Regions from separate parts of the Methylophilus sp. OH31 genome, predicted to be linked through region 1. Evidence: predicted binding sites of a transcription regulator. Region 1 holds the regulator's gene; each other region holds the start of a gene.

What was found. The regulator sigma-54, encoded in region 1, starts transcription at its own class of promoters, with help from an activator protein. The targets are predictions, from matches to a motif close to TGGCACNNTTCCTGCT.
Positions count from the first base shown of each region.
Region 2: a site for sigma-54 is predicted at 3,813-3,828, ahead of msuE (FMN reductase). Genes of this name have one in related genera too.
Region 3: a site for sigma-54 is predicted at 8,476-8,491, ahead of ppc (phosphoenolpyruvate carboxylase). Genes of this name have one in related genera too.

Region 1 is NZ_BAUS01000010.1:82,834-93,415, reverse strand. It holds gene argC (N-acetyl-gamma-glutamyl-phosphate reductase) at 1-315, shown strand, start outside; gene OH31_RS11995 (hypothetical protein) at 315-677, shown strand; gene OH31_RS11990 (polymer-forming cytoskeletal protein) at 746-1,138, shown strand; gene erpA (iron-sulfur cluster insertion protein ErpA) at 1,191-1,547, shown strand; gene OH31_RS15290 (GDSL-type esterase/lipase family protein) at 1,635-1,955, shown strand; gene OH31_RS15285 (hypothetical protein) at 1,925-2,224, shown strand; gene gltA (citrate synthase) at 2,314-3,603, opposite strand; gene OH31_RS11970 (anhydro-N-acetylmuramic acid kinase) at 3,769-4,896, opposite strand; gene tyrS (tyrosine--tRNA ligase) at 5,017-6,255, shown strand; gene OH31_RS11960 (RNA polymerase factor sigma-54) at 6,301-7,848, opposite strand; gene lptB (LPS export ABC transporter ATP-binding protein) at 7,855-8,601, opposite strand; gene lptA (lipopolysaccharide transport periplasmic protein LptA) at 8,613-9,269, opposite strand; gene lptC (LPS export ABC transporter periplasmic protein LptC) at 9,285-9,917, opposite strand; gene OH31_RS11940 (SIS domain-containing protein) at 9,944-10,582, opposite strand, start outside.
Region 2 is NZ_BAUS01000004.1:13,943-24,524, forward strand. It holds gene OH31_RS06675 (branched-chain amino acid ABC transporter permease) at 1-63, opposite strand, end outside; gene OH31_RS06680 (ABC transporter ATP-binding protein) at 73-861, opposite strand; gene OH31_RS06685 (AMP-binding protein) at 858-2,012, opposite strand; gene sfnG (dimethylsulfone monooxygenase SfnG) at 2,037-3,125, opposite strand; gene msuE (FMN reductase) at 3,166-3,741, opposite strand; gene OH31_RS06700 (SfnB family sulfur acquisition oxidoreductase) at 4,188-5,420, shown strand; gene ribB (3,4-dihydroxy-2-butanone-4-phosphate synthase) at 5,495-6,202, opposite strand; gene OH31_RS06710 (amidohydrolase family protein) at 6,221-7,075, opposite strand; gene OH31_RS06715 (acyl-CoA dehydrogenase family protein) at 7,095-8,315, opposite strand; gene ssuD (FMNH2-dependent alkanesulfonate monooxygenase) at 8,324-9,457, opposite strand; gene OH31_RS06725 (acyl-CoA dehydrogenase family protein) at 9,839-10,582, shown strand, end outside.
Region 3 is NZ_BAUS01000002.1:374,824-385,405, reverse strand. It holds gene OH31_RS03500 (MotA/TolQ/ExbB proton channel family protein) at 11-616, opposite strand; gene OH31_RS03495 (DNA internalization-related competence protein ComEC/Rec2) at 701-3,163, opposite strand; gene lolD (lipoprotein-releasing ABC transporter ATP-binding protein LolD) at 3,173-3,877, opposite strand; gene OH31_RS03485 (lipoprotein-releasing ABC transporter permease subunit) at 3,870-5,174, opposite strand; gene OH31_RS03480 (CsbD family protein) at 5,379-5,582, shown strand; gene ppc (phosphoenolpyruvate carboxylase) at 5,639-8,434, opposite strand; gene OH31_RS03470 (hypothetical protein) at 8,863-9,084, shown strand; gene OH31_RS03465 (hypothetical protein) at 9,093-9,356, opposite strand; gene gloA (lactoylglutathione lyase) at 9,349-9,756, opposite strand; gene OH31_RS03455 (YfhL family 4Fe-4S dicluster ferredoxin) at 9,816-10,070, opposite strand; gene coaD (pantetheine-phosphate adenylyltransferase) at 10,115-10,582, opposite strand, start outside.

The sequences.
Region 1 (10,582 bases):
ATGCTGACCACGTTGCATGTAAAACTCAACGCACAGGGCAAGCAGCAAGTGTTGCAGCAAGTCTATGAGCAGCGTTACCAGGGCGCCACTTTTGTGGATGTGATGCCTGCAGGCTCTCTGCCTGAAACCCGCTCGGTACGTGGTGCCAATGTTTTGCGGATGGCGCTATACCCACAGGCAGGCGATTATGTCACAATCGTTGTCGTGCAGGACAATCTGGTCAAAGGCGCATCTGGCCAAGCCGTGCAGAATATGAATTTGATGTTTAACCTGGCGCCGGATGCTGGTTTGCAAGTGCTGCCTTTGTTGCCATAATGATCAGGCCGATACGCAGAAGACTGAGAAACCATTTTGGCCTGACCGCCAAGCAGGTGGCAGTGCGCTCTCATCGGCCCTGGTATTTTCAAAGCATGCTGGCGGTGACCTATGTCGTTATCGGCTTTGCCTTGGCCTACTGGGTGGTGCATGATGATGATGGTGAGCATATACGTCAGCGTTTGCGGCAAGTGACCACTGAAAATATTGAATTACAGAAAAAACTGATTGCTTCGCAGCGGGAGTTGCAAGTGGAGCTGGCTACCAGTAACAACCTGGCCAAAACCCTGACGGCGCAGCAGGATGAAAGCATCAAACTGAAAGAAGAATTGGTGTTTTACAAGAATATGACCAAGCGTTAGCCGCCTGCATGATATGGCTGATGCTCAATGGCCATCGCCATTTAAGTTAATTCGGAACAGGAAGTAGCATGTTTTTCAAAAAAAGCGTTCAAATCGACAGTCATATTGATACCTTGATCGGCCATGAAACACAGATTAATGGCAATATGCAATTTGCGGGCGGGTTAAGGGTCGATGGTTTGATTGCCGGGAATGTGATTGAAAAACGTGAGCATCCCAGCACGCTGATTATCAGTGAAAATGGCGCCGTGACAGGCGCCGTCGAAGCTTCTAAAATTGTTTTGAATGGCATGATACGCGGCCCGGTGCGCTCTTCAGTGTTTATTGAGTTACAAAGCAAGGCCAGAATCGTGGGTGACTTGTACTATAAATCACTTGAAATGCACACCGGCGCGGTGATTGAAGGAAAACTGATTTACCTGGGGGAGCCATCTGAGGCTGCCGTCCCGGAAGCGACTTGAAATTAAAACTTTCGTCGCCATATTGTTATTGAGAATTTGACAGGAGTCTATGATGACCGCAGAAGCTACCCTTGAAATGCCCGTACCGTTGGTGTTTACCGACAATGCCGCCAAAAAAGTGAAAGAACTGATTGATGAAGAAGGCACGCCAGACCTGAAACTGCGTGTATTCGTCAGCGGTGGTGGCTGCTCCGGTTTCCAATACGGCTTTACGTTTGAAGAAGAAGTAAATGACGATGATACGCAAGTCGATAAAGACGGCGTGACCTTGCTGATTGACCCGATGAGCTTGCAATATCTGGCCGGTGCCGAGATTGATTACACCGATAGCCTGCAAGGTTCACAGTTTGTGATCCGCAACCCGAATGCGACCACTACTTGCGGTTGTGGTAGCTCGTTCTCGGTTTAACGACTGCATTCAGTCATGCGTTTTATGATTGAGAAAAGCCAAGCGTGTGCTTGGCTTTTTTTATGCCGGCTGCTACTTGTCATAAGTATGGCTACCATCAGCCAGGGCTGTACCAAGCATGCAGCAGCGGTGCAAGCTATCCCGGCTGGCGCGACCGTACTTGTTCTGGGCGATAGCATTAGCTACGGTACAGGCGCCGAGCATGGCACGCAGGATTATCCGACACTGCTGGCACGCAAGACCGGCTGGCAGGTCATCAATGCCGGTATTGCTGGGGAGGTTTCCAGCGGTGGTTTGTCACGCTTGCCGGGCTTATTGGTGCAGCATAGGCCTCAAGTTGTCATTATTGAGTTGGGTGGCAATGATTTCTTGCGGCAATGGCGCCAGCGCGTGTTGAGGAAAACCTGAAAAGTATCGTACATTTAGTACAGCAGGCGGATGCAGCCGCTATATTGATTGCCATGCCGGAAGTGAGTCTGGCTGGCCCGCTCAGTGATCACCCGCTCTATGCACGCGCGGCCGAGGCAACTGGCGCACTATTAGTGCCTCACGCAGTGTCTGCTGTCTTGTCAGATGGCCGACTGCTTGCCGATCAAGTGCATCCGAATGCAGAAGGTTATCGTGAGTTGGCGGATGCACTGACAAAACAGCTCCATGACCTTGGTGTGTTGCGTTAGCGGAAACGATCAGTATCGGAGAATATGAAAAGCCCGACAATCTATTGATGTCGGGCTTTTTGTTTTTGCAGGCGTGATTCAGTCTGTGGCTAGCGTTGGTGTAACGGTACAAACTCCCTGCGTTCAGAGCCGACATACAATTGGCGTGGGCGGCCAATTTTTTGCTCAGGGTCGGCATTCATTTCGCTCCATTGCGAAATCCAGCCAGCGGTGCGCGCCAGCGCAAATATGGCGGTAAACATGGAGTTTGGAATACCCATGGCGCGCATGACGATGCCGCTGTAGAAATCGACATTCGGATACAGTTTGCGTGAGACGAAATATTCATCCTCCAGTGCGATTTTTTCCAGTTCCATCGCCAGTTTGAACATAGGGTCATCGTGCAGACCCAGTTCATTCAATACTTCATGGCAGGTTTTACGCATGATGGAGGCGCGCGGGTCCATGTTGCGATAGACGCGGTGCCCAAAGCCCATGAGGCGGAAGCTGTCAGTTTTGTCTTTGGCGCGTTTGATGAATTCACCAATACGGCTGACGTCGCCAATCTCTTCCAGCATGTTCAATGTTGCTTCGTTGGCACCGCCATGGGATGGGCCCCACAAAGAGGCAATCCCGGCCGCGATACAGGCAAACGGGTTGGCGCCGCTGGAGCCAACCAGGCGTACGGTAGAGGTAGATGCGTTTTGCTCGTGATCTGCATGCAGAATCAGGATACGCTCAAATGCACGTGCCAGGATCGGGTTGGGTACATACTCTTCGCAAGGGGTCGCAAACATCATATGCATAAAGTTTTCTGCGTATCCCAGCTTGTTTTGGGGGTACATAAATGGCTCGCCTACATTGTACTTGTAGCTCCAGGCGGCAATCGTAGGTACTTTGGCCAGTAGACGCATGGCGGCCACCCGGCGAGATTCCGGATCAGCCACATTGTTATTGTCGGGATAAAACGCAGCCATGGCACCTACGACCGCAATCATGACTGCCATCGGGTGGGCATCGCGGCGGAAACCGCGAAACACATTGCTCATCTGGTCGTGCAGCATGGTGTGCTGGCTGATGGTGTCGACGAATGCTTCACGTTGTTGCAGGTCCGGCAGTTCGCCATTGAGCAGTAAGTGCGAAACTTCGAGGAAGTTACAGTTTTCTGCCAGCTGTTCAATCGGGTAGCCACGGTAATACAGCAACCCTTGTTCACCATCAATAAAGGTGATGCCGGAGGTGCAAGAGGCCGTAGACATAAAGCCAGGGTCAAACGTGAAATAGCCATGTTTGCCCAGGTTGCGGATATCGATCACATCCGTGCCAAGGCTGCCCTTTAAGACGGGCAATTCAATTGCGGTACTGTCGTTGTCAAATGTAATGGTCGCTTTGGTAGCCATAACGCACTCTGTTTAAGTCAAGGTTGTCTAAATTATACGCAATCGTTTTTGAATATGGTGGCTTGTAAGGAAATGAGGGGAGAAAAGTTCAAAAATCGCCTTCAATCCTGCACCAGTTTAAATCAAACGTTGAGTGCATTCGCACTGCTTTAGGGTGTCTTAGTCCTAATTCGGATAAATCGCGCCTAATACCCGTGGCCCTGCTGCACCGGTGACGGCAGGCAGGTTGCCGGGTTGATGATCCACGCAACGTTGCGCCAGCCAGGCAAAAGCAACGGCTTCCACCCAGTCGACGCCAATTCCCAGGCTATCCGTGTGTTGCACTGGTCGGCCGCACAGGGTTTGTAACCTGTCTATCAAAGCAATATTGTGCGCACCGCCGCCACAGACATAAATTTCTGCGGCACCGCTACAATGCTGTTTCAAGGCATTGGCGATCGTCACTGCCGTCAATTCCAGCAGCGTACGGGCGACATTCTGTGGCGTGTCAGCATGGGCTTGCAGGTGTGCATGGAGCCAGGCCTGGTTAAACAGGTCGCGGCCAGTGCTTTTAGGGATGGGCAGGGCAAAATAGGCGTCAGCAAGTAAAGCGGCCAGCAAGGCTGGATTGACATCGCCACGTACCGCCCAGGCGCCACCAGCATCATAGCTCTGGCCTGTGTGCTGCAGGGTCCAGGCATCCATGAGTAAGTTGCCGGGGCCGGAATCAAAGCCAATCACCTTGCCGCTCACCGGCAAGTCGCTCAGGTTGGCGATGCCGCCAATATTCAAAATGACGCGATGTGTGTCAGGTGCTGCAAAGATTGCCTGGTGAAAGGCGGGCACTAATGGTGCGCCTTGCCCGCCAGCCGCAATGTCGCGGCTACGAAAGTCGCCGACTACGGTGATGCCAGTGCGTTCCGCCAGGCGTGCATGGTTACCCAGTTGCAAGGTATAGGCCTGGCCGTTGGCCAGATCAGGACAGTGGCGTATGGTTTGCCCGTGGCAGCCAATCGCCGTCACGGCTTCTGCCGATACATTGGCTGTTTGCAATAAGCCTTGCACTGCCGCTGCGTAGAGGTCGGCCAGCTGATTGGACACTATAGCGGCGGTATGTAATTCGTTGACGGCTGGCGTATGCAGATCCAGCAGGATTTGTCTGACATCCGCCGGATAAGGCAGGAAGTACTGGCTTTGTTGCTGCAGGTGCTCACCGTGTTGCGCGACTAGGACTGCGTCCACCCCATCCAGACTGGTACCAGACATCAGGCCGATAAACAGGCGCGTTTGAGTGGGTGGGGCAGAAAAATTCATAAGGCATAAGTGTAACACTGCTCATGCCTGGCTTACAGAAATGCATGGGATTACGTTAAAATAGCTGTTTTACTTTCATGACGAGGCGTGCGCAACGCGCGCCTCAAAAAAAGAACCTTTATGACAGACGTAAACCAAGCTTCAGTGACGACTGAAGCACTGAGTCCAGAGATTGTGAACGCACTGGCGATTATCAAGCGCGGTGCCGATGAACTATTAATCGAGCAAGAACTGATTGAAAAGCTGAAAACCGGCAAACCCTTGCGTGTGAAAGCAGGCTTTGACCCCACCGCACCTGATTTGCATCTGGGGCATACCGTGCTGATTAACAAATTGCGCCAGTTGCAGGATCTGGGGCACCAGATTCAATTCCTGATCGGTGACTTTACCGGCATGATTGGTGACCCGACGGGTAAAAGTACCACGCGCCCGCCGTTAACGGTCGAACAGGTGAAGGCGAATGCCGACACCTATTCCGAACAGGTATTCAAGATTCTGGACCCGGCCAAAACTGAGATTGTGTTTAACTCCAAGTGGTTAAGCGACCTCGGTGCCGCGGGCATGATCAGGCTGGCAGCCAGCCATACAGTCGCCCGTATGCTAGAACGCGATGACTTCTCCAAGCGTTTCAAAGGCAACCAGCCAATCGCGATTCATGAATTCTTGTATCCCTTATTGCAGGGCTATGACTCTGTGGCTTTGCAGGCCGATTTGGAACTGGGCGGCACAGACCAGAAATTTAACCTGCTCATGGGCCGTGAATTGCAAAAGCAGGCTGGCCAATCGCAGCAATGCGTGTTGATGATGCCGTTGCTGGAAGGCCTGGACGGCGTCAATAAAATGTCCAAGTCTTTGGGTAACTATATTGGTATCAGCGAAGCGCCTGAGACGATTTTCGCCAAAATCATGTCGATTTCTGATGAACTGATGTGGCGCTATATCGACCTGCTGTCATTTGCCACCCTGGAAACTATCGCCCAGTGGAAAGCACAAGTGGCTGCTGGCGACAATCCACGTAATATCAAGGTCGGTTTTGCACAGGAGATCGTTGCCCGTTTTCACGGCCAGGCGGCGGCTGAAAAAGCCCTGCAAGACTTCCAGACCCGTGCCAAAGGCGGGATTCCTGATGATGTGCCTGAGGTAGCAGTAGCGATTGATGGTGATAGCATCAGTATCAGCCAGTTGCTGAAACAGGTGGGCCTGGTGGAAAGCACCAGTGAAGCCATGCGTGCCGTGCAACAAGGCGGCGTGAAGCTGGATAGCGTAAAAGTTGACGATAAAAACCTGTCATTGGCAAAAGGGGTGACCGTGGTGGCACAAGTGGGCAAGCGCAAGTTTGCCAAAATCACCATCCAGTAAACAGGCGTTACCGATAAAAAAGGCCGCATTTGCGGCCTTTTTGTTTTACAGCGATTTGCGTAAATTGGCTGGTGGGATATTCAGCGATTCGCGGTATTTGGCAATGGTGCGGCGCGCAACCACAATGCCTTGCTGCGCCAGCGTATCGGTGATTTGATTGTCGGACAATGGTTTTTTCTGGTTTTCTTCAGCGACCATTTGTTTGATGAGCGCGCGAATGGCGGTGGCAGAACATGAGCCGCCTGCATCGGTGGCGACTGAGCTGCCAAAAAAGTATTTAAGTTCAAATACACCGCGTGGCGTGAGCATGTACTTATGTGTTGTCACGCGAGAAACCGTGCTTTCATGCAAGTCGAGCTCTTCGGCAATTTCGCGCAATACCAGGGGCCGCATGGCAATTTCACCATGTTCAAAGAAATTGCGCTGTCTGTCCACAATCGCTTGCGACACACGCAAGATGGTAGAAAAGCGTTGCTGGATATTTTTAATCATCCATTTGGCTTCCTGCATCTGGCTCTGCAGATATTGGCCGGAGCTTTCACGGTTGCGCTTGAGGATATCTGCATACAACTGATTGATACGTAGTTTGGGGATCACGCCATCATTGAGCGACGCCATCCAGATGCCTTTGATTTTTTTGACCACGACATCGTGCTGAATAAAGTGGTCATGGCTAAAGGTCGCAAACTCGTTGCCTGGCTTGGGGTTTTGCTGGCGAATCAGTTGTTGCGCGCCTTTGAGTGCAGCTTCGTCGCAAGTGAGTACCTTGCGCAATTTGACAAAGTCTTTGTTGGCCAGCAATGCCAGATGATCTTTGGCAATCGCCATCGCAATACGCAAATAAGGTGTCTCAGGCGGCAGTACTTGCAGTTGTAGCAAGATGCATTCACGCAGGTCACGTGCACCGACGCCGATCGGATCCAGGTTCTGGATCAATTTCAGTGCGGTTTCCAGCTCCAGTAACTCAATTTCCAGCTCTGGCGGCAACAGGTCGACAATCTCCTGTAGATCCTGCTCTAAATAACCATCATCGTTAATGCTGTCGAGCAAAAATTTCACCAGATCCATGTCACGCTTGGATAGATGTGCCAATTGCATCTGGTTGATCAGGTGTTCGCGCAGACTGATATTGTTGGCGTCCTGGCGAGAGAAGTCACTATCTTCATCATCGAGGTTGTTGCGGCCCGCTTCGTCCCAGTTGCTGGCACTGCCAAACTCTTCGTAGTCATCTTCAAACTCGGGCGGCGTGAATTCTTCATTCAGATTTGGTTGTTCGCCTTCAGTGCCGCTCGTTTCGTCACGTGGTTCATCACGCAGACTCTCTGCAGGGGGAGTGAGGTCGTTTTGGGTCGCGACATCAAATGAACTTGCATCCACCTGCTCTGTGTCTGTCGAGCTGGTGGCCAATGGCGAGTTATCTTCAAATTCTCCTTCTTCGCCATCTGCCATTTCCAGCAGCGGATTTTCCTGCAGGATGGTTTCCAGCTCCTGGCTTAACTCCAGCGTGGACAACTGCAACAGGCGGATGGACTGCTGAAGTTGCGGGGTGAGCGCCAGGTTTTGTGAGATGCGTAATTGCAGGTTTTGCTTCATATCAGGTTACAGCCTAAAATTCTTGCCCAGATAGACTTCACGTACGCCTTCGTTCTGAATGATTTCGTCTGGCGTGCCTGCGGCAAACACAGCGCCTTCATTAACGATGTACGCCCGGTCACAAATATCCAGGGTTTCACGCACGTTGTGGTCTGTAATCAAAATGCCGATATTCTGGCTGCTCAGGTAGCGGATAATTTTCTGGATCTCAATCACCGCAATCGGGTCAATCCCGGCAAATGGCTCATCCAGCAGGATGAATTTCGGGTCTGTGGCCAGGCAGCGCGCAATCTCTACACGGCGGCGCTCGCCGCCCGACAGGCTGACTGCCTGGCTGTGACGGATATGCTGGATATGTAATTGATCCAGTAAAGACTCCAGCCGCGCTTCACGCTCTTCTTCCGTGTAAGGGCGGGTTTCCAGGATTGATAAAATATTATCAGTCACCGTCATTTTACGAAAAATGGATGCTTCTTGTGGCAGGTAAGCCAGGCCCATGCGGGCGCGCTCGTGCATGGGCGCGCGGCTGACATCTGCCCCATTCAGCGTAATGCTGCCGTCGTCCAGTGCGACCAGGCCAACAATCATGTAAAAGCTGGTGGTTTTGCCAGCACCATTCGGGCCGAGCAAACCAATCACTTCGCCGCTGCGTAGCTCAAGTGTAGTGTTTTTAACCACGGTGCGTCCCTGATAGGCTTTTTTCAGGTGGCTGACACGTAAGTGGTTATGATCTGGTGAAGCTGTTGTCTGCATAAGGCCGGTCTTTAGGGTTGCGCTTTCGTAGGCTCATTAGTGGTGTCGGCGGGTGCCGGTTCCACTTTGATTTGCAGTGAGCGGTTCATGCGCAGCCCTTGTTGCGAGGTTGGCTTGTTATCAATCACAGGCGGCGTGGTTTTGTTCTTGGGCTGAATGGTCGCTTTGACGCGGCTACCGGCGGTACCATTGGGGTTAGCCTTGGTGCCGCCAATGACTTCGGCGTACTCTGCATTGGCGTCATAACTGATGTAGTCACCGGTGACCAGGTCTTCACCACGTTTGACCCAGGCGTTGGTGTATAGCTGTACCTTGTCCATGCGCGCGTTGTATTCAATACGCTGCCCACTGCCTTGCATCCATTCGTCTTTGCCAGTGCGTTTTTGCTTGAATGTGGTCGGGTTGCCGGTACAGGTGCTGTGCTGAAAGCCATCCTGGTCTTCACGCACAATCATTTTGTCGGCTTTGATTTGCAGGGTGCCCTGGTTGAGGATCACATTGCCGGTATAAATACTGATCTTTTTGGCATCATTCACAGTCACGGTATCCGCTTCCAGCTCAATCGGCTGGTCACGGTCAGACTCTTCAGCCAGCACGCTGGTTGACCACGATAGCAGTGCCCATAAGGTCAAGCAGGTGGCATAAAATAATGGCTTGTGCGTGTTCAACTCATTTCTCCAGAATCAACGACCCTTGTGATTGCCTGTTTTCGCCTTCGCTGCCGGGCTTGCAGTTTTTGCGACTGCGGGTGCGCGTACATAATGTACATGCACCCGGTTAAATAATTGCATGGTGCCTGCCTTGTTATCAAAACGCATGCCGGTACCTGTGATCACCGTCGCCGGTAGCTGGCGGATAGTGACCGGCAAATCGGTGTAAGCGAGGTCTGTATCCGGTTCCAGCGTTAAATGTTCGGTTTGCAACTGCATTTCAGGCTTGGCCAGCGTGCCCTGGCGTATGACCTTGACCTGCTTGCTAAACTCGACCAGTTTACCATTGGCTGACACTTTGCCGTGCTGGCCATGAATTTGCGTGTAAGGTTTATCCTGCCCAAACTGGGTGAAACGCGGGCGCTGTAATTCGGTATAGTCGTTATCCGGAAAATGGCGCATTTCTGCCGCAGCTAACACGTATTTGGTATTGCCAGTGGCGTCGGTACGCGTGCTGACAAAGTTATAGAGCATGTAGTCCGGATCGTGACGACTTAAGCGGCTCAAGCTCAGCGCCTGCTCCTGTACGGTCTGGTTAATCCAGAATGTCAGCAGCGCTAAAAACAGCATTAACGCAATTGGCAATAAGATGGGGTGTTTAAGCATGCGGGCGTTCCAGGGCGTCAGTGAACCTAAACGATTTTTGCCTTGAGTAAATCATGCATGTTAAATGCGCCCACTAATTGCTGCTGCTCGTTCACTGCCATAAACCCGTTAATTTTATATTGCTCCATCAGGTTGACTGCTTCAACCGCCATTTGTTGCATGCCCAATAAACGTGGCTGCGTATTCATGACCGTTTTGATTGATTGTTGCGTATCGGTGGCACCTTGCATAAACAGGCGACGCAAATCGCCGTCGGTGAATACGCCGATCGGGTGTTGTGCGCTATCGACAATCGCTGTAAACCCCATGCCTTTGCTCGAAATCTGTGCAATCGCTTCCTGTACGGTGCCATGCTCGCTGATAGCGGGGATCGCATCCCCCGTGCGCATGACATCTTTAATCCTTACCAGCAGCCGTCTGCCCAGACTTCCGCCAGGATGTGACCGCGCAAAGTCCTCGGCAGTGAATTCGCGCAAGTCGAGAACGCAGAGCGCCAACGCATCGCCCAAGGCCAGTGCGGCCGTCGTGCTGGCCGTGGGTGCCAGCCCCAGTGGGCACGCTTCGTGGCTAACTGCAGCACTTAAATGCACGTCTGACTCGCGCGATAGCGTGGACTCTTCGCTACCGGTAATGCTCAGAATACGCGCACCGATACGGCGAATGGC
Region 2 (10,582 bases), on a different contig from region 1:
CACCAGCGAATACATGACACCGGCCAGCAAGCCACCCGTCAACACCTCAAAAAAGAAACTCATGCTTTATCCTTAAGCGGCCTGGCCGTGTTTGGTACCCAGATAGGCGGCGATGACTTCGGGGTTGACGCGCACTTCGTCCGGCGTGCCGTCACCGATCTTCTTGCCGTAATCAAGCACCACCACATGATCCGACAGCGACATCACCACGCCGATATCATGCTCAATGAGGACAATCGTGGTGCCAAACTCGCGTCGGGTCTCAATAATAAAGCGGCTCATTTCGGCCTTTTCGTCCGCATTCATGCCGGCCATCGGCTCGTCCAGCAGTAATAATTCAGGCTCGGCAGCCAGTGCGCGCGCCAGCTCTACCCGCTTTTGCAAGCCATAGGGCAAGGCGCCGACAATGCTATTGCGCCAGGGCTGCAATTTGAGGAAGGCAATCACCCGTTCTGCTTTTTGACGCTGGCGCAGCGTGTCTGCCGGGGCACGACCCACATTGAACACTTGCTCCAGCCAACTGCTTTTAACTTTGAGGTTGGTACCGGTCAATACGTTATCCAGCACCGACATGCCCTTGAACAAGGCAATGTTCTGAAATGTGCGCGCGACGCCACGCTTGGCCGCCCATTGCGGATGCATGGTGGTGCGCGATTCGCCCTGGTAAGTAATGCGTCCCTCATCGGCTTTGTAAACGCCGTTAATCACATTCAGCAATGAGCTTTTACCGGCGCCATTGGGCCCGATCAGGGCGCAGATTTCGCCCTTCTTCACGGCGAAACTGATGTTGGTGATGGCTTTCACGCCCTTGAACGACAGTGAAATACGGTCCAGGGCAAGTAATGGTGATGCGGCTGTCATAGCGCGGCTCTCAGTGCTTTTAAACCAAAATAGTCTTCAAGCGCATGCTGCTGACGCGGAATCACTTGAATCTGGCTGGTCTGCCATGGCAACTCTTCCGGCCAATCACGCACCTGGATGCCAATGGCCTGGAAAAACTGCGCAGCCTCTGCCGATAACGGCTCCCCCACCAATAAGGGCACCCGTGTACGCCGCAACCCAAGCACATCCTGCAAAGGTAAGATCACCAGCCACTGTGCCAGCGTGGCGAGCACTGGCACGCGTTGTTGCGATAGCCGCAATGCCCACGCCACGAAGGAAAATTGCCAGCTGTTTGGCAGCGGCCAGCGTGACTGTGTCAGTGTATACAGTCGCTGATAGGTCGCCGCAGTCCCCGCCACCAACGTCGGCCCCAATTCGCGCCTGTCGGTATCCCTGGTCGCCAGGTTTTCCGGAAAATTCAACGTAAACCCGGCCAGCAACCAGGGTGACAGCAAATACCTGGCATGACCACTCGCCGCAAACGCACGGGCTGCCAGCGCCTGCTCCTGATCAGTCAACGCTTCATGCGCCACCAGTTGACGGCCATTGTTCAATAGCTCGGCATGGCTTAATTCGCGATATTCCAATTGATACTGCGCACTTAAGCGATAAAAGCGAAAGGCAATATCATTCGCAGCTGCAGTGATAGGTAAATCGGGGATATCTCCTGCCACAACCTGGTCGTAAGCACACAACGCCGGATGCTGGTAAGCCGCCAGGCCACGGGCATCGGCATAAATCACCAGTTGCACATCCGGTTTGGCCTCAAACACCTGATCCACTTGCGCTTGCCCTTCGGCAAACACAAACTTCGGCCGCAGCGTATGCAACAAATCCAGCAACTGTGGTTGCGGATAAGCAGCATCTAGCGGCGCAGAGACACCGCCCAGATAATGCGCAGCTAAAGATAACAACAAGGCCTCTGGCCGCGGCTCACTGAGCAACACCAGCGTATCGCCCTTGCCGAATCCCCTGTGCTGCAAAAAGCGGGCGGCGAGCAATACCGCGCCGTGCACTGACTGCCAGCTACTTTCCTGCCAGATTCCCAGTTGTTTGTGACGAATCGCCACGCCAGCAGGCCGCTGCACTGCCTGCGATGCTAGCCAGTTCGGTAATGTATCAGCGGCCATATGACGATTTCTTTTCAAGATTGATCAAGCAGCTTTGGCCAGTTTCTTGGCTTCCAGCGCACGCACCAGCGGCAACACTTTCTCACCGAAGTAGGCCACTTCTTCCTGAAAGTGCAAAAAGCCGGACAGGATCAGGTCCACGCCCACTGCTTTCAGGGCGACAATACGTTCTGCAATTTGCTGCGGTGTGCCGATCAGGTTGGTTTTAAAGCCATCGTTGTATTGCACCAGGTCCTCAAAGGTCGACTTCGCCCAATTACCCTCTTTCTCCGGGCTGGAGGCACCGGCATTCTTGACCTCATGGCCAAACGCATTGACCGCGTCAGGGTTGGCCTTGGCGATGATCTCTGCCAGTACTGCTTTGGCTTCTTCTTCGGTATCACGCGCAATCACAAAGGCATTGACGCCGATTTTGACCTGGTGATTGTTGGCCGCGGCTTTGGCACGGATATCATCTACCTGCGCCTTGATGCCTTCGACCGTATTACCATTGGTGAAATACCAGTCAGAGACACTGGCCGCCATGTCGCGCGCCGCACGTGAGCTGCCGCCCTGGAAGATTTCAGGATGGGGTTGTTGCAATGGTTTTGGCTTCAGGCTGTAGTTGCTGAAACGGTAAAAGTCGCCACGGTAAGTGAAGTTATCTTGCGTCCAGATACCTTTGAGCGCCTCGATAAACTCTTTGGAACGGCGATAGCGCTCGTCATGATCCAGCCAGTGCTCACCTATGGCAGTGAATTCGCCACGGAACCAGCCAGACACGATATTAACCGCCACACGGCCTTCGGTCAGGATATCAATCGTCGCCAGTTGCTTGGCCGCCAGCACCGGGTTCCACGGACCAGGCAAAATAGCCGCAATCACTTTCAATTTGGTCGTCGCCGCCAGCAAGGCATGCGAAAAAGACACTGACTCATGCTGGAACTCGGCGCCATAGCCCGCCGTAAAACGGATCTGGCTCAAGGCATATTCAAACCCGGCATTCTCGGCAATTTGTGCCAGCCTGCGGTTGTAGTCGATATCCCAGCTGGTGCGCTGTTCGATATTGCTAACCACCAGGCCACCGCTAACGTTAGGCACCCAGTAGGCAAATTTAATATTTTCTGTACTCATCATCGCTCTCCAAATAATGTTCGGCAAATCATCGCGTGGCTTATACCGCCAGCAAACGGTCTTTATTCACAAGCTCTCTATGCTTGAGCAATGGCAAGGCACGCTCCACCGCCAATGCAATACGGGCAGTGACCGCCTCGCTTTTCACCTGATAGTTTTCAAAATCTGCTTCGGTGGCATAGACACCAATCGGCAAGGTCAGCGCCTGGAAGAAGCTGAACAATGGGCGCAGTTCATGATCAATGATCAAGGCATGGCGCTCACTGCCACCGGTCGCCGCCAGTAATACCGGCACATCGACCAAGGCCTCATAATCAACCAGGTCGAACAAGTGTTTGAATAAGCCGGTATAAGACGCGCGGTAGACCGGCGTCGCCACAACGAGCAGGTCAGCCGTTTCAATGGCCTGGATATCTTTTTGCACTTTCACTGGCAGCGCTTTGGGGTCGTAAGAAGCGACCAGACTGCTGCCTATTTCACTTAACTCGATCACATGCAGATCAATAGGCAATTGCTGCCCCAGTTTTTGGGTGATTGCTTCCACCAGTGCAGCGGTTCTGGAAGGCAACTTATAGCTGCCGGAAACGGCAGTGACTTTTAACGGACGGCTCATCATGACTCCTAATTAAGGTTGCTGCTGCCGCTTTGTGTGTTCAATCGCAGGCAGGCCAGCTCACTAATACTATTAGCAGCATCCATGCCAGATTAAATTAATTATAAATATCAAACACTTATGATGTTTTTTGTGATTTTCAACGTGTTGAATTCAGGCTAGTTTTGCTGATGCACTGCTGATATATCAGCAACTTTTCTCAAAATGCAGCAGTCAAGCCGATCTGAAATGACCTGGCAGCAACGTGCAGTTGCTGATTAATCAGCAGGCATTCAGCAGAAAACTGTTTCTATAGAGGCGTGCAAAAACCCACAACCCAACCTTATCTTTTAAATTCAAACACTTAACAAGTGGCATATTAAATGCAATGCAGTAAGGCAACGCGCAGCCGCTTTTTAATGGAAACACTGCGCCTTTATTCCCAACCTTTACTTTGACAAGGATTCAATATGACTGCACATGCAAGCAAGATTGCGCATTTGCCCGAGCACCCGCCGCGCCAACCGGCGCACGTGATCACCAGTGACGCCGAAGCGATTGCCGTGGCCAAACAAGTCGCGAGTGAAATCGCCAAAGAAGCGGCAATACGCGACAAGGAAAGACGCCTGCCGCGCAAGGAACTGGATTTATTCTCCAGCAGCGGCCTGTGGGGCATTACTGTGCCGAAAGAATATGGCGGCGCGTTTGTGTCGAACAAAACCCTGGCTGAAGTCATTGCTACGGTGGCAGAAGCCGATCCCAGCATCGGGCAGATTCCGCAAAACCACTTGTATATGGTGGAAGGCCTGCGCCTGGACGGCACGGATTTCCAGAAAAAGTATTTTTATGAGCTGGTGCTGCAAGGCGTACGCTTTGGCAATGCGTTTTCTGAAATTGGCACCCGTAGTGTCAATGATGTCAAAACCAAACTGACACCTACCAACAGCGGCTACTTCTTAAACGGCAAAAAATTCTATTCTTCTGGCGCTTTGCTGGCTGACTGGGTACCGGTAGTGGCCAAAGATGAGCACGACAATACCGTGGTGGCTTTTGTACCGGCCGGTGCAGAAGGCCTGACGATCATTGATGACTGGTCCAGTTTTGGTCAACGCACGACGGCCAGCGGTACCACCCTGCTGGAAAATATCTTTGTGCCCAGCGAGTATGTGTTGCCACACCATTTGGCATTTGACCGCCCCACTGCCATGGGCCCGGTGGCGCAGATTATCCAGGCCGCGGTAGATACTGGCATTGCGCGCGCCGCGTTCAAGGATACGCTGCATTTTGTTCGTAACCATACCCGCCCGTGGATTGATACTGACCTGGAGCATGGTTACGAAGATCCACATACCATTAAAGACATTGGCGATTTGCAGATTCGCTTGCATGCCACCGAGGCTTTATTGGCTCGCGCCGGCGAGTACATAGACGAAGCCCAGCGCAACCCGAATGAAGACACCGTGGCAGAAGCCTCCATTGCCGTGGCAGAAGCCAAGGTATTGAGTACCGAAACCGCGCTGCTGGCAGGTAGCAAACTGTTTGAACTGGCCGGTACACGTTCTACGCTGGGTGAGTACAACCTGGACCGCCACTGGCGCAATGCCCGTACCCATACGCTGCATGACCCGGTACGCTGGAAATATCATGCCGTGGGCAATTACAGCCTGAACCAGGTCAAACCGCCTCGTCATCCGTGGATTTAAGCATAGACTTAAACTAGCTACAGTAAAAACAAAGCCCTCGCATGAGGGCTTTGTTGTATTGATCAATCGTTGATTTAACCGCTATACACCATGGCTGCATCGAGCAATGTGCTTTGTTGCCTAACAGGGCGCACAGGCTGGCGTGGATAGGCCACCTGCAATTGCCGCTCACGGTAAACAATCATATCGGCAATCGTAATCATCTTTAAGCCGTGCTGTTTGGCAAAGCGCAGCAAGTCTGGGCGCCTGGCCATGCTGCCATCGTCATTGACGATTTCGCACAACACCCCCACCGGTTGCAAACCGGCCATCGCGGCCAGGTCATGCGCAGCTTCGGTATGCCCTGGCCGCTCCAGCACGCCACCCAAGCGAGCACGCAAGGGGAAAATATGCCCGGGCCGATGAAAGTCGCTGGCCTGGCTGGACGGGTCTGCCAATGCCCGCAAAGTCAGTGCACGGTCAGCGGCGGAAATACCACTGGTGGTACCATATTTGTAATCGACACTGACGGTAAACGCTGTCCTGAATGGGTCGGCGTTATGCGTCACCATTTGTGGTAAATCCAGCGCCTGTAAACGTGGCGCGGACATGCCCACGCAGACCAGGCCGCTACTATTCCTGACCAGAAACGCCATTTTTTCGGTGGTAATTTTTTCAGCGGCAATAATCAGATCACCTTCATTTTCACGGTCGGTATCATCCACCACAATCACAAACTCGCCATTGGCGATGGCCTCGACCGCATCGGTGACTGCATCAAACTGTTCTGTTTTTTGTAACATGCTGCTTTCCTTTAAATCCTAAACGCTGAGGTTTAATAACCGTGCGGCATTCTGATAAAACACTTTTTCCAGCACCGCATCTTTAAAGCCCAATGCGGCAAAGTCATCTATGGTTTGCTTCATCGGCCTGAAAGGATAAGAGGTGCCGAACAGTAACTGATCTCCCAGAAACTGGTTCGCCGCCTGTACATATAATTCGGCGCCAGGCTGGAAAATATACATATCGGGCACCAGGTACAGGTTTGGATAACGGAACGCCGCACCGACAATTTCATTCACATACGGGTAATAACCGTGGAAACAAATAATGTTGAGGTTGGGGTATTTCCTGGCCAGCCTGGCCACCGCGTTCGGGTGCGCGTAGTCCAGGTCTGGCGTGGTGGGGCCGGACATCACGCACACGGGTACGCCATGCTGCTGGCAAGCCTCGTAGACCGGGTTAAAAATGAGGTCATCGACCTGGCGTGCCGGTTTGCCAAAGCCGGGTTCGATATTAATGGCCTTGAAACCGTAATGGTTGACGGCTTTTTCAATGGCGGCCAAGGCACTGTCTATGCCACGGCTTTCAATATCCACCGAACCCAGGCCCACCAGTTTGGGACTGTGTTTGACCAGGTCGGCAATCTGCTGGTCATCTATGGTCAGGTCTGGCGTCTCACGCCCCACCACCACGGCAAAATCAATCCCGGCCTGGTCGATCTCCTGCAAATAGCCTTCTACCGTATATGAGCGGCGAAAATGCTCGGGTTCAAGCGAACCCACACGCTGGTTGAGCCATTTAGCAGTGTCATAAGCAGGGGTGTTGGGCGTAGCGCCAAAAAAGTCATGCAGAAACGCAGGACGGTTGCGTAGATCGATAATTTTTTGTTTCATAAACTTTCTTTAGTATGCGTTAGGCGTAGAAACTCGGTGTGGGGTACTGACCGTTAAGTGCCCAATCCCCTAAATCCTTGAGTTTGTAATCCACCGGGTCATGCAGGGTATACACGCGCAAATTGCGCCAGAAGCGGTCCATGCGCAGCTTGGCAGTGGTGGCCCGGGCGCCTGCCACTTCAAACACGCGCGTAGTGACATCCAGCCCGGCACGCGTCGCGTTGACCTTGGCCGAGAACACCGCCAAGGCCAGTTCGCCACGGGTCAACTCATCCAGGCCCAAAGTTTGCTGCCAGGCGTGATCGAGTAAGCCTGCCGCATGATCTGCCAGCACGGCCGACGCATGCAAGCTGGCCCAGAACTCGCCGTAATGCAGCAAGGTAAACGGGTCTTCGTGTATGGTCTGTGCCAGTGAGCCTGACCAGACCCGGCTGCTGCTACGCGTATATTTCGCACCTTCTGCCAGCGCGCCTTCGGCAATGCCGAGATAAATATTGGTAAAAATCAGTTGCGCTACCAACGAACGCAGGCTGGCAAATGGCGAGCTCAACGGGCCAGGGTTCATCAGCAATTCGCTGTCTTCCACCCGCAGCTGGTTAAATTCAGCGCTGCCACTGTCTGTCTGCCGTTGGCCGATATTGTCCCAATCACCATTGAGCTGGATGCCGCTACGATCAGTCGGCACCGCGGCCACCAGAAACTTGCCTGTGCCTTCTTCAATGGCCGACACAATCAGGTAGTCAGAATCCATAGAACCGGAGCAAAAGCTCTTTTGCCCGGTAAACACATAGCCAGCCGCCGCTTTACGTGCCACGGTGCGGTTATCCAAAGGGTTCAATGCATTGCCCCACCACAGGTTTTGCGCGGCAGTCAGCTTGAAATAGTGCTGCCATTGCACCTCACTACCGTATAGGCGAATCGAGGTCAGCATCAAAAACTGGAACGCGAGTACCTGGGCGATTGAGCTATCCACACGCGCGATCTGGCGAATAATGCTGTAGATTTCCTGCCAGCTGCCGCCTAGGCCGCCATAGGTTTTCGGTATCAGCAACTTCAACAGCCCGCTATCCCGTACCGCCTGACGCTGTTCATACGGTGTACCGCCTGCGGCATCGCGCTCAATCGCGGTTTCTGCCAGATAGTCGCAAAGCTGTTTGGCCCGCTCGCGTGGCGTGCCGCCAAACACAATGCCATGTGATGCCTCAACGTCGTCCAGGCGTGAATTCAGTGCCAGAGTCATCATCCCTCCTATGCCGCATGCTTGACCGGTTTGGCCGCACCAAACGGCCCCGTCATATTGGTATTGATACTGACTTCGGCGCTGGCCTGCTGGTGAACAGGCAATAAGGGAAACAGCAATTCAGCCACGCGATAAGACTCCTCCAGGTGCGGATAGCCAGAGAAAATAAAATAATCAATGCCCAGTGCCTGATATTCTTTAATCCTGTCAGCCACCTCTTGTGGATTACCCACCAGCGCCGTGCCCGCCCCGCCCCGCACCAGCCCTACCCCAGCCCACAAGTTGGGTGAGACCTCGAGTTTGTCACGCCGGCCATGGTGTAACTCGGTCATCCGTTTTTGCGCCACCGAATCAAAATTGGCGACGGCTGCCTGTGCCGCAGCAATGGTGTCATCGGTAACATGCGAAATCAGTTCGTCAGCCGCTTGCCAGGCTTGTTCGCTGGTCTCGCGCACAATCACATGCAAGCGGATACCAAAACGGATGCTACGGCCTTGTGCTGCAGCCGCCGCACGAATGACCCTGATTTTTTCGGCCACAGCTGCTGGCGGCTCACCCCAGGTCAAATGCACATCAATATGCTTGCTACTGAGCTGAATCGCCGCCTCAGAGGCCCCGCCAATAAACAGCGGCGGATAAGGCTTTTGCAGGCTGCCGGTCGGTAAACTCGCACCTTTGACGCGTAAATACTCGCCTTCATAATCGACGGCGTCTTCAGTCAATACCGACCGCCAGATAGACAGGAATTCTTCTGCCTCGACATAGCGGGCATCATGATCCAGGAAGCTGCCTTCCGCCTGCTGCTCTACCGGGTCACCGCCCGCCACCACATTAATCAGCAAACGCCCGCCGGAAATGCGATCCAGCGTCGATGCCATGCGCGCAGATACCACCGGTGAAATAAAGCCGGGCCGCGTCGCGACCAAAAATTTGAGCTGTCTGGTTTCATTGATCAAGGCCGAGGAAATCACCCAGGCATCCTCGCAAGAGCGCCCGGAGGGCACCAGCACCCCGCCGTAACCCAGGCGGTCTGCTGCCTGTGCAATCTGCTTTAAATAAGAGAGTGTTGCCGGTCTGGCACCTGTGCTGGTGCCAAGATAACGCTGGTCACCGTGCGTGGGTAAAAACCAGAATATTTCCATGTTGTGTGTTTCCTTCTATTCATGCTGCATACATGGAAAGCCTAGTGCAAAGAGCATGCCACAAATAAAAATCATTAGATTCAGTCACTTACAAAGACACCGAATGCTGTTGCTGAATAATCAGCATATTTTCTGCGGGTGCTGCTGTATCAGCAGCATGTGTGCTGATTATTCAGCAACAGGGTGACGGAGATCGCTGTCCGGCAAAAAACGATGCGGCCGGAAAACCATTCAACATTTTCTCAACCATATGATTTATAAGAATTATTTTTACATTTATCCGGCAATTGATGCCATAGAAGTAGTGATTCACGGCCCCTGCCGGAGTTGGCACAAATCCTGCTGAACTATTAAGCATATGCAACCAGATGGATATTACTTTTGAATATAAATACTTTTGCAATTCCGCCAACGGCACGCCTCAATGAAGGCCAGCATGCATTGGCGGTAGCCAAGCAACTGGCAGAATCGTTTTCGCTGACCGCCGTGGAACGGGATCATCAGGGCGGTACGCCAAAACTGGAACGGGATGCGATCCGCAACAGCGGCCTGCTGTCATTGATCATCCCACGCCAGTACGGCGGCTACGGCGCCAACTGGCAAGAGACGCTGCAAGTGGTCAGAGAGTTTGCCAAAGTAGACAGCTCGATTGCGCATGTCTATGGCTTTCAACATCTGATGCTGGCAACGGTACGCCTCTTCTCCCGGCCCGACCAATGGGAGCGCTGGTACGAGCAAACCGCGCAATCCAACTGGTTTTGGGGCAATGCGCTCAATCCGCTGGATGAGCGTACGCTGTGCAAAAGTTATGACCATTGGCATGAATTCTCAGGCAAAAAAAGCTTTTGCTCGGGCGCCATGGACTCCGAGATGCTGATTGCTTCTGCCATTAAAAAGACGGATGGTCAGCTGGTGATTGCCGCCATCCCGACCCTGCGTACCGGCGTGACCATCCTCGATGACTGGGACAATATCGGCCAACGCCAAACCGACAGCGGCAGCGTGAACTTTGAAAAAGTCAGGGTGGAAGAAAACGAGCTACTCACCGAGCCCGGGCCACTCAGCAATCCGTTTGCCTGCTTGCGGCCGCTGATCGCGCAACTCATATTGACCAATATCTACCTC
Region 3 (10,582 bases), on a different contig from region 1:
CACGATGATCCTAGCCACGGTCACCATGGATGATTTCTACCAGTTTAATCGCTTGCTGCTCCATATCGACCAGAAAGCCATCAATCTTGCCGCGGAAATAACGGTAGGCAATCATGGAAGGCACCGCCACCACGATACCAGCTGCCGTGTTGTACAGCGCCACAGAAATACCGCGCGCAAACTGCGCCACGTCATGGCCACTGTTGGTAAACGAACCGAACAATTCCACCATACCGATCACCGTACCCAGCAAACCGAGCAAAGGCGCCACAGTCGCAATGGTACCCAGTGTTGGCAGGTATTGTTCCAGTTTGTGCGCCACCGCACGGCCGGTTTCTTCAATCGCCTCTTTAGTCACTTCACGTGAGTTATTCATATTGGCCAAAGCACTGGCAAACACTTTACCCAACAAGGAGTGTGCTTCCAGGCGACTCAGCGTTTCACGCGTCACACCACCCTGCTTGAGCCAGTTTTGTACTTCTGGCAATAATTGCTCAGGGGTGACGACCGAGGCTCTTAATGCCCAGAATCGCTCGACGATAATAGCCAAGGCAATCACGGAGGCAATAATCAGAGGCCAGATGGGCCAGCCGGCCGCTAAAATAATTTCCCACACAGCAAACACTCCAGTTGTTTTTAAACTTTCGCTACTTTAGCGTTAACCAGGCCAGAGGGCAAGTTTTGTCCGGTATCTACCCCGTTACAATGCGCCTGCTACAACTTGATCAGTAGTCTCCCAATAATGCGGCTCGACTGCGCGCCAGCGAATGACTTGTGGTCGTTGGCCGTGCGTAAAATCCAGCACAATGGCGCCATCATGGTCTGAGCGCAGTGTTTGGCTGCCCAATGCCTGATACCTGGCCATCACTTCAGGCTTGGGATGGCCAAAACGGTTGCGGTATCCAACGGTGGCAATCGCTATCTCGGGCTGTACCTGCCGGATAAAGGCAGGGCTGGAAGATGTTTTACTGCCATGATGCGGCATGGTCATGACATTGGAACGCAGCGCCTCAGGCGAAGACTCAAGCAAGACATGCTCGGCATATTGCTCAATATCGCCCGTCAATAACACACTGCCATGCGCTGAAACCACCTGAATCACACAGCTTTTGTCATTGTCTTTCACCTCGGGGGCCAATGACGGCGTCGGGTAAAGCACATTAAAAGAGACTTGGTCCCATTGCCATTGCTGACCAGCATGACACGCGATGCGTGGGATAGCACTTGCCGGGATGCCGCTCGCAGAGTGAATCTGCTGCAACTGCGTAAAGAAACTAGCATCAGATGTCAGCGAGCTCACTATTTGCTTAGCCGCGATGCCCGACAACACAGAGGCCATGCCACCGACATGATCATTATCATCATGTGAGACTACCGCCAGATCCAGCTGCCTGAGGCCTAAATGGCGGAGATAAGGCAAGACGATGCGCTGACCAGCGTCACTTTGTGCGTTATAAACAGGCCCGGCATCGTACAGCATGGCATGTTGTGCCGTTTGTACCAGCACACTCAGGCCTTGGCCGACATCCAGCACGGTGACACGCATCTGACCGGGCTGCAAGCTTGAAGAAACCGGCAAACAGAGCGGCAACCACAACAGCAAACCGGCCCAGCGCAAGGGCCAGCCGCGCGGCATCAGCCAAACCAATGTACCCAGCATCGCCAGCAGCCATGCCCACATGGGGGGCGTCGCTAAATAAGCCACAGCCCAGGGCAATTGATGCAGCCACACTAATGCGTGCGCACAAACCTGCCACAATCCGGCCGCCCACTGCAGCAAGAAATCGAATGGCAACACCGCCCCGGCAATCGCCAACGGCACCACGCCCAAACTCACCAGCGGGATTGCCAACCCGTTTGCCAGCGGTGAGACCAGAGACAGTTGATTGAATAGCATGACCAGCACCGGCACAAATGCCAGTGTAATGATCCATTGCGTGTGTATTGCTGCCCGCCACCAGCACGCCGGGCGCAAACGCCCACCCATGGCAAACGCCAGTATTGCCACCGCACTAAAAGACAGCCAAAACCCCGGCGCCATGACCGCCCAAGGATCCAGTAATAGCACCACCCACATGGCAACGCAAAGTATCCATGAAAAGGGCAATCTATGTTTGAGGCTCAGCATCGCCAACACCGTGAGCAGCATATACAGCGTGCGCTGGGTCGGAATAGAGAAACCGGCCAGTGCAGAATAGGCGACTGCCACCAGTGCACCGCCTGCACTCGCGGCTAATGTAGAGGGTAGGCGCAGGGCCCACCGTGGCCGTAAACGCCATAGCCAGCCAGTGCATAAATAGCCTAAGGACGCCAGCATCGTAATATGTAGGCCTGAGATCGAGACCAGGTGATTAATGCCGGTATCGACAAATAACTGCCAGTCCGCGCGTGCAATCTGGCTATCATCACCGATCACCAGCGCACGCACCACTGCACTGGCTGGCGTGGTGCCCAAAATCCGTTCGATACGGTCGCCGACACGGGCGCGCCAGCGTGCAATCAATGCGGCAGGCTGCCAGACCAGCGCTTGCAATCTATGCATAGGCGCTTTGGTGATAATCGAACCGCTAGCCCCGATTTGGTTAGCCAGGCACCAGGCGGCATAATCAAATCCATGCGGATTACGCGTGGCGTGTGGCCGTTTAAGCCGGACGCTGAATTGCCAGCGCTCACCCGCTTGCAAACGCGGCATGACGGCGACCGATTTTGCAGCGTCACCGCGATAAGACTGCTCATATAAATTGAGGCGCACTTTTGCCGGTGGCGGGCAGGAGGGATTAAAACTACGCACTATCGCCACATCTACATGTTGGCCGCGTGCATCACGCTCAGGCACGCTGACAATAATGCCCTGCATGGTGATCACCTGCTGCTCGCAAGCAACAGGTAAAGCCGATTGCAATCGCCACCAGGCACGTGCCTGCGCATAGGCAAATGCCAGTGCGGCAATCAGTAGAACCAGCCACAAGCTGCGCAGTAATGTTTGAACGGGAAAAGAAAAAGGAACGCCTGGAACACGAGCCGGTATCCGGCCGAATCGGATTAGACTCAGCGTGATTAGCACAACCAACCACCCGGCCCAGACTGTCAGCGACCACAGCTGGGGCTGTTGCTGAAATAGCCAAACTCCAAACAGTAATCCGACTGTGGCGCCTGGCAGCATACGGTCGCGCTAACTGGCAGTCACATCCTGTGGCGAAGATGCCATGGCTTGCAGTGTGCCATCCTGCAAACGATACTGCCGGTGCATGCGCGCCGCCAGTGCCAAGTCATGCGTGACGACCACCAGTGCAGTGCCTTGTTGCGACTGTATTTGCAGCAACAACTCAAACACCTGCTCTGCCGTTTGGCGATCCAGGTTGCCGGTCGGCTCATCAGCCAGGATACAACGCGGCTGCGTCACCAGGGCACGTGCCAGTGCTGCACGTTGGCGCTCTCCACCGGAGAGCTCACCAGGCGTATGTTCCAGCCGGTGTGACAACCCAACCAGCGACAAGTAATGTGCTGCCTGTGCCAACGCGTCTGCTCTTGGCATGCGGCGAATCAACAATGGCATCGCCACATTTTCCAGCGCGCTAAACTCGGGCAGCAAATGGTGAAACTGGTAGACAAATCCCAGATACTGGTTACGCATGGCGCTCTTGTCACGTTCGGATAAACTGATCAGCGGTTTGCCCAGCCACTGTACGTCGCCTTGCGTAGGCGCATCCAGTCCGCCCAGCAAATGCAGCAAGGTGCTTTTACCGCTGCCCGAAGCACCGACAATCGCCACATGGTCGCCCGCCGCCAATTGCAGATTGACGCCGGTCAACACCGAGGTATCCAGGCCTTGATAGGTTTTCGCCAGGCCCTGGCATTGCAATATTAACTCACTCATAACGCAAGGCCTCCGCCGGATTCATGCTGGCCGCCCGCGCACTTGGGTACAAGGTGGCGACCAGGCTGAGCAAAATAGACAAACCGACAATTGCCGTCACATCTGACCACATCAGTTTGGAAGGTAAATCACTGATGTAATACACATCTTTGGACAAGAACTGTACATTAAATGTGCGCTCTATCCATGGCACCACGGTTTCAATATTCAACGCCAGTATCACGCCCAGCACCGCACCAGACACCGTGCCTATGATGCCTATCATCGCGCCCTGCACCACAAACATCTTGCGGATGGCTTGCGGCGTAGCACCCATGGTGCGCAAAATCGCAATATCCGCACGTTTATCCGTCACTGCCATCACCAGCGTAGACACAATATTGAACGCTGCCACCGCCACAATCAGCGCCAAGATAATAAACATCACGCGCTTCTCGAGCTGAATTGCTTTAAAGAAATTGGCGTGCTGTTGCGTCCAGTCTGTCACATAGTAGTTAGGCCCCAGCGCCTGAACCAGCTCACGGCTGACACGGTCGGCCATAAACAAATCGTCCAGTTTCAAGCGCAGGCCAGACACCTGGTCACCCAGGCGGTACAATTTGGCGGCATCATCGAGGTGGATCAATGCCAACCCGGCGTCATACTCATACATACCCACCTGGAAAATCCCGGCCACAGTGAACTGCTTGATGCGTGGCACTAGCCCGGCAGGCGTCACCTGCCCTTGCGGTGCCATCAGCACCACTTTTTCACCGACACGCACGCCGAGGGCCATGGCGAGATCTGAACCAAGGACGATATTGAATTGCCCGGCCTGTAAATCTTTTAACTGGCCAATTTTCATCTGGCTGGAAAGCTCTGACACACTGGCTTCCTGCGCAGGCAATACCCCGCGAATAAGCACGCCCTGCACCGCCTGGTCATAGGTCAGCATGCCTTGCGCCATGATATAAGGCGCGACGCCTTCAATCGGGCTGGCGACGGACTTGGGCGGAATGGACCGAATCTGTTGCTGCAAACTTTGCCAACCCGCCAGGCCGGCCTCAAAACCACGCACTTCTATATGCGAGGCAACCCCCAGAATGCGTTTGCGCAATTCATCCTGAAAGCCATTCATGACGGACAACACGACAATCAGCGCCATCACGCCCAGCGCAATACCCACCATGCTGGTCAGCGAAATGAATGAAATGAAATGGTTGTTACGCTTGGCACGCGTATAGCGCCAGCCTATCCAGTATTCATAAGGTAAACGTTGCAGCAGCGATTGGCCCAACGCATAAAGTGTGTTCTTCATGCCCGAATCTTAACAGCTTTCAATGGCGCAGCGGAACCCACTCAAGCGTAAAGTCACGCTTAAAAACAGGTTTTCTGACCATGCATGTCAGTCTCCTCTGACCTCAAGTTAGTCCAGGCGCCGACTGAATCCATGCCGTTTTATCTTTAACATGCAACACAGGTTAATGACCTGAACACCATTCTTAAATTGAGGAGATTCGACATGAATAAAGATATTTTCGAAGGCAACTGGAAACAACTCAAAGGTAAAGTCCAGGAACAATGGGGCAAATTAACCAATGACGACCTGGATGTGATTGAAGGCAAGCGCGATCAAGTCGCCGGTAAAATCCAGGAACGTTACGGCATCACCAAAGACGAAGCCGAAAAGCAAATCAAAACCTGGGAAAGCAAGCATAAGCACTAGGCTTATGTGAAAAAAGGACAAGCCAGGCTTGTCCTTTTTTACTGCCTACAAAGCAATCAACCGGTGTTGCGCAAACTGGTGGCAATACCGTTAATAGTGAGCGGAATCGCCCACTTCAGCTTTTCATCCGTTTCACCATTGCGGTAGCGCTGAATCATTTCTACCTGCAAATGATTCATAGGATCAAGGTAGGGCAAACGGTCACGGATAGATTTTGCAATCACCGGCTGACTGGCCAGGCGTTGCGTGGTGCCCAGTAACAGATTGACGGCATCCGTAGTCAGCTTGTGCTCCTGCGCAATCCGGCTGAAAATCTCTTCGCGCAGATCGCGGTCTTCGAGCAAATGAGCATAATGGCGCGCCACAATCAGGTCAGTTTTAGCCAGCACCATATCCACATTCTGAATCAAGGTATTAAACAATGGCCAATGTGTTTGCATCTCATGCAGCATGACCAGCCGCGCTTCTTTTAAAGCAGGATCCTGCTGCAAAAAATGATGGATGGCGCTGCCCAGGCCGTACCAGCCGGGCAAGAGCAAGCGGCATTGCCCCCAGGAGAATCCCCATGGAATCGCACGTAAATCCTCGATGCGACGCGTCGATTTACGCGCCGCCGGTCGACTGCCTAAATTGAGTTCGGCAATTTCGTTAATCGGTGTGGTATTAAAAAAGTATTCGGCAAAACCAGGCGTTTCATAAACCAGGCTACGATAGCTGGTCATGGCGGTGGCAGACAGTGTTTCCATCACGCCTTCGAAAGCGCGTCGCTTGCCGGATTCCAGTTGGTCAGCCGGGAATAATGTCGCATCCAGCGTGGCGGCAATCAGGGTTTCCAGATGCTGCCGCCCAACCACCGGATCCGCATAACGTGTGGAAATAATCTCGCCCTGCTCGGTCAGGCGAATCTGGCCATCCACTGTGCCTTTGGGTTGCGCCATGATGGCCTGGTAAGTAGGGCCACCACCGCGCCCCACCGTACCACCACGGCCATGGAACAGGCGCAACTTGACGTTGGCCTGGTTGAACAGCTCCACCAGTGAGATTTCTGCTTTATATAGCTCCCAGTTGGAGGTTAAAAAGCCGCCGTCCTTATTGCTATCAGAATACCCGAGCATCACTTCCTGCTCACTGCCCTGGTAACGAATCACATGACGGATGCCAAGCAGGCTCAGCCATTTGCCCATGATCATGGGCGCATCGCGCAAGTCAGCAATGGTTTCAAACAAGGGCACGATATTCAAATCGACCTGGATATTGGCGGAACCCCACACACCGCGCAGCAAACCGGCTTCACGTTGCAGCAAAGCCACTTCCAGCAGGTCAGACAGCGTTTCAGTATGCGAAATAATATATTGACGCACGGCATACTCGCCAAAGCGCTCACGCATTTCACGCACTGCCACCAGGACACCGATTTCTTTATGCACCAGCTCAGAATATTGCTGAAAAGGCGAAAACAGCAAGCGTGGCTGCTTGAGCTCCTCCAGCAAAATGCCGATTTTTTCATCCTCATTAAAGCCCGCATAGTCAAAGTCATGGCCGGCTTTTTGCAATAATTCTGTAATCACCGCCTCATGTACGTCTGAAGACTGGCGGATATCGACCGTCGCCAGATGAAAGCCAAAAGTGCCAATCGCCTTAATCAGCTTGCCCAGCCGCGGGTAGATCAGGGCTTCGCCATGATGGTTGCGCAATGAGTCGGCGATGGTTTGCAAAGGCGCCAGCAAGGCCTCTGGCGTATCGTAAGGGTCAGCCGCCATGTCTTCAGGCAACACCCAGCCACCTTGCGGCAGCAGCGTATTGGCCGTGGCCAGCAAACCATCATGAATACCATTCAGCGCCAGGCGATAAGGTTCATCCAGCCGGTGTTGTGATTGGTCGCGCGACGCCTTTGTCATTTGCAGCACGGCCTCGTCCACGCCGACCACCCGGGTTGACACAGCCAGTTCGCGTTTTAAGGCCGCCAGCTCCTGCAAATAAAACCTGAATAAAGTGGTGGCCTGTAAGCGCACACTTTCGCGCAACGTCGTCCCGTTCACAAATGGATTGCCATCCCGGTCACCGCCTATCCAGCTGCCCATACGCAAAAAACCGGGTAATGCCACATTGGGCAGCAAGTCAGACAAGTCGCGTTCAATGTCTTGCAGAATCTCGGGGATGACATGCAAAAACGTACTTTCGTAGTAAGTCAGTGCATTTTCGATTTCATTGAGCACGCTGAGTTTGGAGTAACGCATCATGCGGGTTTGCCATAATGCTGACACCGCGCCCTGCAATAGCAGGCTATTACGGGTGCGCTGGCGTTCGGACACCATAGACGCACGATCGGCCAGCAGTTCGGCAATCAGGCGCTCAATATCCAGCACGCTTTTGCGCTGTACTTCGGTGGGGTGCGCGGTGAGTACGGGCGAAATCAGCGCGTCCTGCAACAGGTGTTTAATCGTATCTGCCGGGATCCCGGCTGCCTTGATTTGCAACAAGGTATATGAAAGCATGCCGGGCGCAGGCGTATTCTGCTGGCAATGCCCTAATTGCTGGCCGTATAAATCTTCAGCCAGGTTCACCAGGTGCTTGAAATAGGCCAATGCCCGTACCACACGCACGGTATGCTCCAAACTCAGGCCGGCCAATAACTGCTCCAGGTCTAGCGAAGCTTGCTGGTCATGGGTCTGGTGAAAGCGCAGGGCCGCTTGCCGAATCGCCGCAATTTTCTGCGCGACCTCGTCACCTTCAACCTCCAGAATCGCTTTATCGAGCAACTCACCCAGTAATTGAATATTGTCGGTCAATTGGGTGTCTGCCGACATCATGGCGGCTGACATCGTTGCGCTGGCCGCAAGTTTTTTTATCATGGTGCCTCTCCTCTAGCTCAGTGCTAGCTCCTTGCTAGACTAGCAACAAGCAGGCCATATTCAAGGTATCTTTTTTCACTTAAAAATCATGGTGTTAAATAATTAGAATAGCGCACACGCACCGACATCAGGCAAGAGAGTGCACTGATTTGGCTCTATAACAAGGCAGTGCAAAAAGTATTGTGGTGAACAAGATTGAGATCAATACGCACCATGCACAATGATTTACTTGCGAGTAAATTGTTTTCAGAAGCAATTACTGTTAAAAAGGAAATACGGCAGAAGTGAGCGAGCGAGATGAAGTGCAAGGCGCACGGCACGCAGAAACCGGAATTTACATATAGTACATGAGGATTTCGAGTACCGCGCAACGCCGCAATCCGCTCGCGCAGCCACTTATTCCGTGTTTCCTAAGGCATAATAAACACATGGCGCTTATCAACCTCGATCATTGGATACAGCAAATACTGACTGTCTGGCAGTCGCTGTCTGCGCTGGGTCTGTGGCAGCAAGATGCCTTCTTGCTGTTGGTGTGTTTGCTCGCCTGCCTGTTGCTATTTATCACCGGCACCGTGATTGGCCTGTTTGTGCAGTCGCTATGGGGGATTTTTATTTCCAGCCGCCGCCCTGCTGACGAAGATCATAAGTAAGCAATCAATTATTGCGCAGCAGCAGTGCTCAGCCATTGTTGAATGGCCACCAGCTCTGCGGCCACATCCGGGCCGTAATCTTCATATTGGTGACCACCGGTTCTGGCATACCAGTACTTGCTATTCCAGGTATCGCCTTCAATCTTATGCAGCACGGCGTGAATCCAGTTCGCCGTGGTGTCGCTATAGTCCTGCGCGATATTGTGGGCCGCATCCCAGTTGCCAGCTTGCGCCTGCGTCACAGCCTCTAATAACTGTGCCTGGTTAGACATTAACGGGGTACTCAATCGTCCCCTTCTGGATGAATTCGATTTTATAGCCGTCCGGGTCTTCGATAAACGCAATGACAATCGTGCCGTGCTTCATCGGCCCCGCTTCGCGCACCACTTTGCCACCTTTGGTTTTGACCAGTTCACAGGCTTTGTAAGCATCGTCGACCTCAATCGCCATATGGCCATACGCGCCGCCCATATCATAGGTTGTTTTGCCATAGTTGTAAGTCAGCTCCAGCACGGTGTTATCGTACTCATTGCCATAACCGACAAACGCCAATGTAAATTCGCCATCCGGGTAATCCTGAGTGCGGATCAGCTTCATACCCAGCACCGCGGTATAAAAATCAATCGAACGTTGCAAATCGCCTACGCGCAACATGGTATGTAATACTCGCATTATTGACTCCTTGAGATCCGTGTAACTTCGTTTTAATGTTGGTTTTAATTATTTTCGTTTTAATGATTGAGTGCAGTAATCCGCACATATTTTTCCATCAGCTGTTCCTGTGTTTCAGGTCGATCAGGGTCTAGCGGAATACAACTGATAGGGCATACCTGCTGACATTGTGGCTTATCGTAATGCCCAACACATTCCGTGCACAAATCAGGGTTGATTTCATAGATTTCCGCGCCTTGCGAAATGGCCTCATTCGGGCACACTGGCTCGCAAACATCGCAGTTAATACATTCATCGGTAATAAATAACGCCATGACTCTTTAAAATAAGGGATTTTCTATCGGTATAGCGTTAAGCTCTAGGGGGAAGCCGTAGCCAGTTTTTGCTTGATCGCAGTTTCGACGCCTGGCGACACAAACTGGTTCACATCCCCCCCCAGTCGCGCGACTTCACGCACCAGGCTGGAGGAAATAAACATAAATTCTTCGGCGGGTGTCATAAACAGCGTTTCCAGTTTGGGATACAGCTTGCGGTTCATGCCCGCCAGCTGAAACTCGTATTCAAAATCACTGGCCGCACGCAAACCACGAATCACCATCTGTCCGCCTTGCGCCTGCACAAACTGCATCAGCAGGCCATCAAAGCCCACCACGCGAATGTTGCTGCCATTAAACACAGACTCGGCCAACGCCACGCGCTCTTGCAGGCTGAACAAGGTCTGCTTGCTGGTACTGCCGGCCACCGCCACAATCACCTCATCAAACAGATTGGCGGCCCTGCGCACAATATCTTCATGCCCCAATGTAATCGGATCAAACGTTCCCGG